Linked DNA regions of Allorhodopirellula heiligendammensis. The protein of the gene in region 2 interacts with the protein of the main gene of each other region in a pairwise test. Links are inferred from orthologs where the notes say so. Each region holds a gene or a part of one and is shown on either strand. Other genes may lie near its edges.

The links.
Region 1: the proteins of Poly21_RS17520 (region 2) and lpdA interact in binary tests that used the Escherichia coli proteins (3 or more experiments, as listed by UniProt). The link is inferred for Allorhodopirellula heiligendammensis from one-to-one orthologs.

What each region holds. Positions count from the first base shown.
Region 1 is NZ_SJPU01000002.1:1,503,923-1,508,566, reverse strand. The notes cover bases 453-3,256. They hold lpdA (dihydrolipoyl dehydrogenase), read right to left. Parts: upstream 2,671-3,256; coding sequence 1,234-2,670; downstream 453-1,233. Other genes in these bases: rpsD (30S ribosomal protein S4), read right to left, coding at 2,945-3,256; Poly21_RS15985 (glycoside hydrolase family 71/99 protein), read left to right, coding at 453-1,110. Outside these bases: more of Poly21_RS15985, read left to right, coding at 1-452; more of rpsD, read right to left, coding at 3,257-3,553; pheA (prephenate dehydratase), read right to left, coding at 3,832-4,644. UniProt on the Escherichia coli protein: Lipoamide dehydrogenase is a component of the glycine cleavage system as well as of the alpha-ketoacid dehydrogenase complexes.
Region 2 is NZ_SJPU01000002.1:1,935,518-1,940,933, reverse strand. Bases 1,207-4,203 are described here. They hold Poly21_RS17520 (ATP-dependent helicase), read right to left. Parts: upstream 3,881-4,203; coding sequence 1,532-3,880; downstream 1,207-1,531. Other genes in these bases: Poly21_RS17515 (3-keto-disaccharide hydrolase), read right to left, coding at 3,933-4,203; Poly21_RS17525 (NADP-dependent isocitrate dehydrogenase), read right to left, coding at 1,207-1,385. In the rest of the region: more of Poly21_RS17525, read right to left, coding at 1-1,206; more of Poly21_RS17515, read right to left, coding at 4,204-4,679; Poly21_RS17510 (hypothetical protein), read right to left, coding at 4,919-5,416. UniProt on the Escherichia coli protein: A helicase with DNA-dependent ATPase activity. Unwinds DNA duplexes with 3'-5' polarity. Translocates on single-stranded DNA with 3'-5' polarity. Initiates unwinding more efficiently from a nicked substrate than double-stranded DNA.

The DNA.
Region 1 (4,644 bases), 430 kb from region 2 along the record:
TTCACGCTGCGAAAAGCCCACTGGCCATTCGAGCTCGTCAACACACATAACGCGTGGCATTGGGAAGCGATCTATCCCCAGGTGCACTCGTACGACCAAGACCCTACCCGTCCGGAGCAGGTCAGCGTATCGGTCGGCCAGAATCTCGATCAGAAAACGGGTCGGGTAGAGATGATGAGCACAGGTCGGGCGCGTGGCCGGAGCTTTCACCGGGGCTCCGTTGACCCGCGTCCCAATGCGTTTCAGTACGGACTGAATTTTGAGGAACAATGGCAGGGAGCACTCGAGCTCGATCCCGAGGTCACCTTCGTGACCGGCTGGAACGAATGGATTGCCATGCAGCTCAACACGGGAGCGTCCGGACCACCCGTCTTCTGCGACCAATTTGATCTCGAGGCCAGTCGAGATGTCGAGATGATGAAAGGCGGCTACGGCGATAATTACTACATGCAGCTTACTGCGAACATTCGTCGTTTCAAGGGCATGACACCCGAACGTGAAACCGGGCCCAGCGCGAATCGGCAAGGAAAAACAATCGAGATCGAGGGGCCGATGAGCCAGTGGGACGACGTTGAATCCGTCTACGTTGATCATCTCTGCGATACACTGCCTCGCGATTTTCCTGGCTGCGGCCAGCATCACTATCGCGTGACTTCCGGACGCAACGATTTTCATATCGCCAAGGTCACTGAGGACGCGGAAAACCTCTACTTTTACATGCGAACCCGCGAGCCAATCACAGATTCCCATGACCCCAATTGGATGTGGTTACTGCTCGACGTGGCTACACCGCGTGTTGAATCCAAAGCCACAGCCTCGCACTGGGAAGGATTCGAATTACTGATTCGCGGCGATACTGTGACATCATCGACTGGCGATTGGAATTGGCAGCCGGCTGGCAGCGCCCGCTTTCGTGTGGACGGCCACCATATGCACGTCGCGATTTCCAAGAGTGTTTTGAACCCTTATTTCGAGCACACCGAATCCGGTGCATCGATTGGCTTCAAATGGATCGACAACTCGCAATCGCCCGGCGACATCATGGACACGTACACCAACGGCGACGCGGCTCCGGGCGGCCGATTTCAGTACCGATATCAGTTGCGGTAGGCCGGGTTCAGTGCGAGGGATTATCGCCCGGCGACGATCCTTCGCCCGGCGACGATCCCCCGCCCGGCGACGACCCCTTGCGCGGCGATACGTGAGGGAACAGGGTCCCCAGCTGCGACCTTCTTACGCTTTCGCTTTTTTCTTCGGCTTGTAGATCTCGGTTGCCGTGCCGAAGTAAATTTCGCCTGCATTCATCAGTGTTTCGCCGAGCGTGGGGTGCGCGTGGACCGTCTCCGCGATATCTGAGACCTCGCACCCCATCTCAATTGCCAATACAGCCTCAGCAATCAATTCGCCCGCGCCGCTACCGACGATGCCGCATCCGAGCACTCGGTTGGTTTCGGGATCAATCAGCCACTTAGTCAAGCCATCAGTAATATTGAGGGCCTGGGCACGCCCGCTAGCGACCCATGGATATACAGCCACGCTGACCTCACGACCGTCGCGTTTGGCTTCCTCTTCGGTTAGCCCTGCCCAAGCAATTTCCGGATCGGTGAACACAACTGCGGGAATCGCTCTCTTATCGAATTCAGCTGCTTTACCGGCGATTACTTCGGCAGCGACACGCCCTTCGTGGGTGGCTTTGTGGGCGAGCATGGGATCGCCAGCGACGTCGCCAATGGCGAAGATCTTGGGATCGGCAGTGCGTTGTTGCGAGTTGCACACCACGAAGCCGCGTTCATTGACGACGACCTGGGTGTTTTCCAATCCCAGACCGCGGGTGACCGGACGACGCCCCACGCTGACCAGCACGCGATCAAAACGCTCATGACCGAACTTGTTCGGCCCTTCGAAAGTCACTTCGACCTGGTTATCGACTTCGCTGATCGAACCGACCTTGGTGTTGAGATAAACTCGGCCTTCACACATGGCATCCACGCGTTTTGCGAGCGGTTTCACCAGGTCGCGGTCCGCTCCCGGCAGCAACCCTTCGGCCAACTCAACAACCGTCACCTTTGAGCCGAGACTCGCGTAGACCGTCCCCATCTCCAGCCCGATGTAACCGCCACCGATTACGAGCAATGATTCAGGGATGTCCTGAAGAGCCAACGCGCCGGTACTGTCCATGACCCGGTCGCTGCCAATGTCAAAACTGGGGGGCATGGCAGGCACGCTGCCAGTGGCCAAAATGCAGTGATCGAACGTGATCGAACCGCCTTCGGGAATCGATTCATGGTCACCTTCGAGCTTGAGCTCGCCCGAACTGACGAATGAGCCCCGCGCCTGAATGACAGTCACATTCCGTCGCTTGGCGATCTGAGCCAACCCACCGGTGAGGTTCGAGATCACCTTTTCCTTGCGGCCACGCACGGCATCGACGTTGATCGATGGTTCGCCCGCATACTCCACACCCCAATCCGCTTTCAACTCTTCGACTTCATGAATCACCTTGGCCAGGTGCAACAGAGCCTTGCTGGGAATACAGCCACGCAGCAGACACGTGCCACCCAAGCGGGATTCAGCTTCGACAATGGTGACATCGAGACCTTCGTCAGCTGCAAGAAAAGCGGCCGCATAACCACCGGGACCACCACCGAGAACAACAACGGGACTGTGCATGATGTGAAAACAGGTTGCGAGAAAGAGAAGTGAAGGAACGTAGGCTTCTCAGCCCAGAGGGCGGCAGATGAATTGCATGAAGCGATCGTATTCCGTCGCACCTTGGTTTTCGAGATGGCGAGCTACCGTAGGGCCGGCTCCCACCGGCCATCGACCTGGTTCGAGCGGCCGGCGGGAACCGGCCAATCAGAAAAATGGGTTACGGCGAAATACGAGCCCCGCAGGCCACGCCCGGTTGAGCGTGGCGACTTGAATCCGAAGCGTCGTCGCTACTTTAGCGAGACAAGAATTCGACGACGCTATTAGCATCGACGGGCAAACTGATGTCGACCGCACTCGGCAAGCTCAACACGGTCGCTCGCAGGCCTTCGCTGTCAAAGGACACCCAATCCAGACCGTCTGGCGGGGAGTTGGCGATCACGCCGCGATACAGGTTTTTGAGGTTTTCACGACCGCGGACTTCGATGATGTCACCGGATCGCAGCAGGTAACCGGGCTTGGTGACCTTGATACCGTTGACGCAGAAGTGACCGTGAACGATGCCCTGGCGGGCTTGCGGGCGAGTCTTGGTGAAGCCGACACGGCGGACGACGTTGTCCAAGCGGCTCTCGCACATCAGCAGCAACAACTCACCGGTGTTGCCAGATTTGCGGCCTACGTTATCGAAGTAACGGCGTAGCTGACGTTCGCCCAACCCATAATAGTGCTTGATCTTTTGCTTTTCCATCAACGCCAAGCCGTAGACGCTCGGTCGGCGGCCGCGGACGTGCATCCCGGGAGGCGTATTTCGCCGATCGAGGGCGCGGGCGGCACCGGATGTTTCGTAGAGCATCGTGCCCAAACGACGGTTAATGCGGGCTTTCGGACCTGTGTAATGACCCATCTATTTCGTTCTCGATTCGGGGGTGGGACGGCGAGATCGGCGTGGTGGGGATCGACAATCAGCCCCAGACGGTCTCGCCTGAATTCAGGAAAAACGAACTTTTGTGAAAATTCGAGCGGGGATTGTGAATGGCCGGCGCAGAATTATCAAGGGGAAAGGGCGGACTTTCGCAATCGCAAAACAACAAAGACATGGAATTCCACTTGCCCATCCCCGCCCGAGCGTCGACTTCACGCTCCGGCGAAATCAAACGAGCTCATCCAGCCATTCGCTGGCAGCTACACCTTTCGCCCCTGTGGGTAGCTACCCAGTACGGCGAGGTGCTGGGTTTGCTGCCGCAGTGTCGCGATCACGCCGGCGACTGCTCGTTCGGCTTGGTGGCCGGGAAATTCGACGATGAAAAAATATTCATTCGGTCGTCCCGGCTGCGGAAATGACTCAATCCATGTCAAATTCAATCCATGGTCGCGAACGATTCCCATCACATCGGCTAGGGCCCCTGGGCGGTGCTGCACCTCAAACAACAGTGTCGTTTTGTCGTCCCCCGTCGGTTCGGGCGCCCCCGACCCAAGCACGGCAAAGCGGGTGACATTGTGACGATTGTCCTCGATGGAGGCTTGAACCACCCCGAGTCCATACCGAGTTGCCGCCGCCAAACTTGCTACCGCCGCAATGCCGGGTGTGGCCGCGGCCGCCTCGGCAGCCGCAGCCGTCGACGCGGTTTCCACCAGTTCCACACCGGGCAAATGGTCAGCCAACCAGCCCCGGCACTGCGACAAAGCTTGCGGCTTGCTGTGGACCTGCCTGATCTCCTCACGCGGACTGAGAGAAAGCAGATTGTGGTGAATCGCGAGCAGCAGTTCACCGGTAATGTTGACGTGTCCCTGCGCCAGACGACCGAGCGTGTCAACGATTCGGCCATCAGTGCTGTTCTCGATCGGCACAATTCCATGCCCACAATCGCCCCGGCTGACGGCATCGAACACAGCACCGATCGACGAAACAGGCGACAAATCGGTCCCGCCACCAAAGTACTCCAGCGCGGCCAAGTGGCTGTAACTATCAACAGGACCGAGAAACGCGACCAATTC
Region 2 (5,416 bases):
ACGTCCTTGGTTTGACACGCTCGCCAAAGGTCACCCTGAGCGACCCGATGACTCAGCAAGGTCTTGCCGGACGCATTGACGACGCGGACTTCGCCGGGTTCGGCGATCTCAAATGTCTTGTCGTGGGATCCGTATTCTTCAGCCTTCTTCGCCATCAAACCGACATTCGCCACGCTGCCCATTGTCGACACATCGAACGTGCCATTGGTTTTGCAGTCGTCGATCACGGCCTGATAGACGCTCGCGTAACTGCGGTCGGGAATCATGGCGACGGTGTCCTGGAGCTCGCCGTTCTGATCCCACATCTTGCCGCCGGCGCGGATCGCAGCTGGCATCGACGCGTCAATGATCACGTCGCTCGGGACGTGCAGATTGGTGATACCACGATCTGAGTTCACCATCGCGAGACTGGGCAATTCGGACTCAATCCGCGCCATCATCGCTTCGATTGGGGCGCGGTCATCCGCGGGCAGGGCCCCGATGACACCGAGCACCTGACCAAGCCCTTGGTTCGGATCGGCGCCCGCACGCCGCAGCAGGTCCCCATATTTTTCGAACAATTCCCCGTACAGCACACTGACGGCGTGACCGAAGAGGATCGGATCGGAGACTTTCATCATGGTCGCTTTGAGGTGCAGCGACAGCAGCACGCCTTCGGACTTCGCGGCTGCAGCGGATTCGGCAATATAGGCACGCAACTGTTTACGACTGAGCACGGCAGCATCGAAGACCTCGTCCTTCTCAACAGCGATCTCCTCTTTCAGAACGGTCACGTCACCGGATTCGCCCACGTGCTCAATTCGCAACGTGTCGGCCGACGGCAACACGACGGACTTTTCGCTGCCATAGAAATCGCCCTCGCGCATGTGCGCCACGCGGGTCTTGGATTGCGCTGACCAATCGCCCATCGAGTGCGGGTTCTTTTGAGCGTATTTCTTGACTGGAGCGGCCACACGGCGATCCGAATTGCCTTCCCGCAAGACCGGATTGACGGCGCTGCCGAGGACCTTCGCGTAAGCGGCCCGAATCGCCTTTTCCTCGTCCGTCTGCGGGTCCGAAGGGAAGTCGGGAATGTCGTATCCCTTGGCTTGCAATTCCTTAATCGTTGCGGTGAGCTGCGGGATCGACGCGCTGATGTTGGGCAGCTTGATGATGTTCGCAGTGGGCTCTTTGACGAGCTTGCCAAGCTGAGCGAGCGCGTCAGGGACGCGTTGTTCTTCGGTCAATCGCTCTGGGAAACTTGCCAACACCCGGGCCGCCAATGAAATGTCAGAGGCCTCGAATTCCAGCCCCGATGCCGCAGTGAAGGCACGCAAAATCGGCAGCAGCGAATGCGTTGCCAGGGCCGGGGCTTCATCGGTAATCGTGTATACAATTTTTGCCATGGAGTTTTCCGATGGGAAGGGTGATGCTGCGATAGACACATAGGTGCGCGTCAAAGTGTGGTCAACGCCAGTAGATTACGCGATATTCTGTCGATGCACTACCGGTTTGCGAACTCAACGTCGTGTTGTTTGACTGAGCCAAGAGGCTAGTCGCCGCCGGTATCGAGCAACTCCAGCTTTGCGAAAGCGAGCCGAAATGTTTGCTCGCTCTGATCCTCGGAAAATCGGATCTTCGCAGTTCGCTTGGGTCCCCGGCCAGTAACCTCAGTGATCGTGCCATCGCCGTATTCGGGATGACGCACAACGCTGCCCTCGCGGTAAGCTCCCAACGGCACGCGGTCGGACGACAACAGGTCACTCGCCGTTTGCAGTGCCGTGGTGATGGTAGGCTTAGTGCGTTTGGGCTTCGGTTTACTAACGAATGGATCACGATAAATTTCAGGGATCACCGAAGTGTCGTCGCCCTTGTATTCCTGCTCAGCTTGCTCCGGCGGTGAGGGCTCTTGAACGAGATCCCAAGAATCCGGGTAGGACTCGTCCGCTCCATCGTCAAAGAAGTCTCGATCGGTTTGCGATTCGATCACATTCATGTCTGCACGTGGCAGCTCACTTAAGAACATGCTCGGAATGACCACGCGGATGTCACCTCGCATGCTGCGTCGCTTGGCATAGCTGAGTTGCAGCCACTGTTGTGCCCGGGTGATCCCCACAAACAGTAGCCGGCGTTCTTCTTCGAGTTGTTGGTCGTCCTGCTTGCTGCGGTAATGCGGCAACAGATCATCTTCGACTGCGATCACGAACACGCGCGGGAATTCAAGTCCCTTGGCTGCATGCAGCGTCATCAGGGTGACCCGGTTGCCGGAATCTTCGAACTTGTCCGTGTCGGATACCAACGCGACCTGTTCCAAGAACGCTTCGAGGGATCCGTCGTCGGGATGCATGCGATCAAACTCGACCGCGGCCGAGACCAGTTCGTCGACGTTCGCGATTGGATTTGAGTCTTCTTTCTCGACACCGGTACGCTCGAGAAACTCGATATACTTCGTTTCTTCCACGAGAAACCGCAATAAATCCTCGAGCGAGGCAGTCGCTTTCTTACGCAAACGATCATAAAGGGTGACGAACGACTTCAGCATCGTTTGCGCGCGTTTGGACATGGTGTCGATCTCCGACGCCCGGCGAGCCGCCTCGAGCATCGGGATCCGCTCGGCGTCGGCAAATGCCTGCAGCCGTCCAACCGTCGTTGCCCCGATGCTCCGCGTTGGCGTATTGATCACCCGCTGCAACGCCACGTCGTGGCTGGGATTGTTGATCAAATGCAGATATGCCAGCAGGTCCTTGACCTCCTTGCGCTGGTAGAACTCGACACCGTTGATGATCTGATAGGGCAACCCGCGGTTTCGCAGCGCGTGTTCGAGCGAACGAGTCAGTGCGTTCATGCGGCAGAAGATGGCAAAGTCACGTGGCTCGGCTTGGCCCGCGATCATCTGAGCAGCGATCTCATCGGCAATCGCATCGGCCTCCTGATAGCCATCCTCATACTGCCGCAGGATCACGTTGTCGCCGTCCGCGTTCTCCGTGTAGAGTTCTTTGGCTTTGCGGCGTCGGTTATGCCGGATCAACTGGTCGGCAACTGCAAGAATATTCGGCGTGCTGCGATAATTCTGTTCCAGGCGAACCGTTTTGACGCTCGGATAGTCCTTCTCGAAGTCCAGAATGTTGTTCAGGTCGGCCCCCCGCCAGCCGTAGATCGATTGGTCCGGATCCCCCGTCACCGCTAGGTTGGGATGATCGACAGACATCGCTCGCACGATCGCGTACTGAGCCAAGTTCGTGTCCTGGTACTCATCGACCATGATGTACTTCAGCTTCGCGTCAAGTTCGCTGCGAACCTCGGGGTTCTCGCGCAGCAAGCATGCGAAGTGATAGAGCAAGTCATCGAAATCGACCGCGTTGGCGAGCAAAAGTTGCTGCTGGTAAACCGGATAGACTCGCGCCGCCACACTGTCGCTCGCCCGCCCAGATTGTTGCTGCATGATCTCGGGGGTGATCAATCGATTTTTGGCATTGGATATTGCCGAGGCGATTTGTTCCGGCGTGGCGTGGCTGGTCGAGACCCCAGCAGCCTGGATCGCTCGTTTCATGGCCGATTTTGAATCGGACATGTCGTAAATCGAGTAATTTTCGGCAAGACCCACGTAGGACGCGTAGCGACGCAACTGTTGGGCGCAGAACCGGTGGAACGTACCCATCCACACCGGTTGGCCGGGGGCGAGCAGATCCAACCGCGTCCGCATTTCCTCAGCGGCTTTGTTGGTAAACGTGAGCGCCGCGATCTGCCAGGGCCGCACACCCTGGCTGAGCATGTGGGCAACCCGGTGCGTGACCACCCGGGTTTTCCCGCTGCCCGGGCCAGCGATAATGAGCAGCGGTCCGTCGATATGAGTGACCGCCTCGGCCTGCGCCGCGGTCAGATTTTTTGTGATGGCATCCATCCCACCCAGGATACCCGACCCGACGCGTGATCGGCAACTTGGCAAGTCCGAATCAGTCTGCCAACTCTTTCACACGGACGTTCTTCCACAGCACTTTTCCGGCAGTTCCCTTGTGGATTTGCAGCCCGAAGAAGCCCTTGGCATACGTGCCGTCGTCGTTCCAATTCGCGACGGGAACGCCATTGACCCATGTCTTCACGTTATTTCCCTTGGCCTGGATCGTCAGTCGATTCCAACCCGCACGATCCAGGGCTGCTCGCGCCTCTTTGTGATCGGTCAGCCACAGGGGGTAAAAGTATCCTCCACAACTCTGCCCGTAGATCCCACCATTCCAGTATCGATCTCCGGAGATGCCTTCCATCTCGGCTTGCGGGCCGAATACGATTTCCTTGTTTTTCTTGTCGCCAGTTTTGACTTGGGCGTGGAACATGACGCCAGAATTCCCGTCGACCTCCCACTTCATGTCGCAAGAGAAAATGAAATCGGTGTAGTCCGACTTTTCTGTCGACAGGTAGGTGCTATCGGAACCTGGAACACATTCACCGATCACGAGATCACCCTGGGCGGTAAAGGTGCAGGTGCCACCGCGCGGCGTCCAACCCGTCAAGTCTTTGCCATTAAATAACGGAGTGAAACCTTCGCTCACATCCGGCTCAGGGTCCGTGTTGAGCATCATCTCATCGGGCTGCGGCGCGTTCTCTTGGCCTTTGTATTTTGCGTACCAAGCGGCCTGGGCGGGATCGATTTCCGCTGCACTGACGCGGTGGTCGTCGGCGAGATTGAGCACGGCGGCGCTCATAAGGACCAGAGGGCTGAAGGAGAAAAGCAACGTTCGCAACATGGAAGGTTTCCGATGAGTGGGAAGGGACGGGGGGGGGAGATTGAGAGCGACTGGTCTGACCGGCGCCGCCCACAGCGACGACGCTTCGGCGTACGATTTCAACGCGTCCGGCGGGACAGGCTCATCATAACTGGATTCAAATTCGCGTGGGCGATCAATGCGGGAATCATCCAATGCAGGGAGTCATCGGGCTGACCTCACTTAGCTGGTGACAGCCGAAGAGATGGCACCTGGATCACCGATTGCGTCACAACCGAGTTGTCTTGCACATAGGTCGCCTGGGTGTAGGACGGAATCTGTCGCATCACTTCGATCACATTTCCGAGCAGATCGATCGTCTCATCAATATTGGGGGCCTTGCTGGCCTCCGCATCCTCTGGGGGTTGGTTTTGATAGCGATCGGACTGTTTAATCAGCGGCACAGCATAATCCAGCCACGCCTGCAGCGCGTCGGCGAATTGCAGGACATCGACGTGGCTGGCCGCAATCAGCGGACGCCCGACATCGCCCAGCGGCGGTGGCAGTTGGGGTGCATGCGGCTCAGCTAAGTCGACACCCTGGGAGGGAAACAGGGTGTAGATGGCCCACTGATCGGTAATGGCCAATCCCGGTGCGAAACTGGGGTCGATGCCCAGGACAGCAACACCGGGCAATCGCAGAAAAACGCCGTCAGGTATCGATGTCTCCGACGCTGG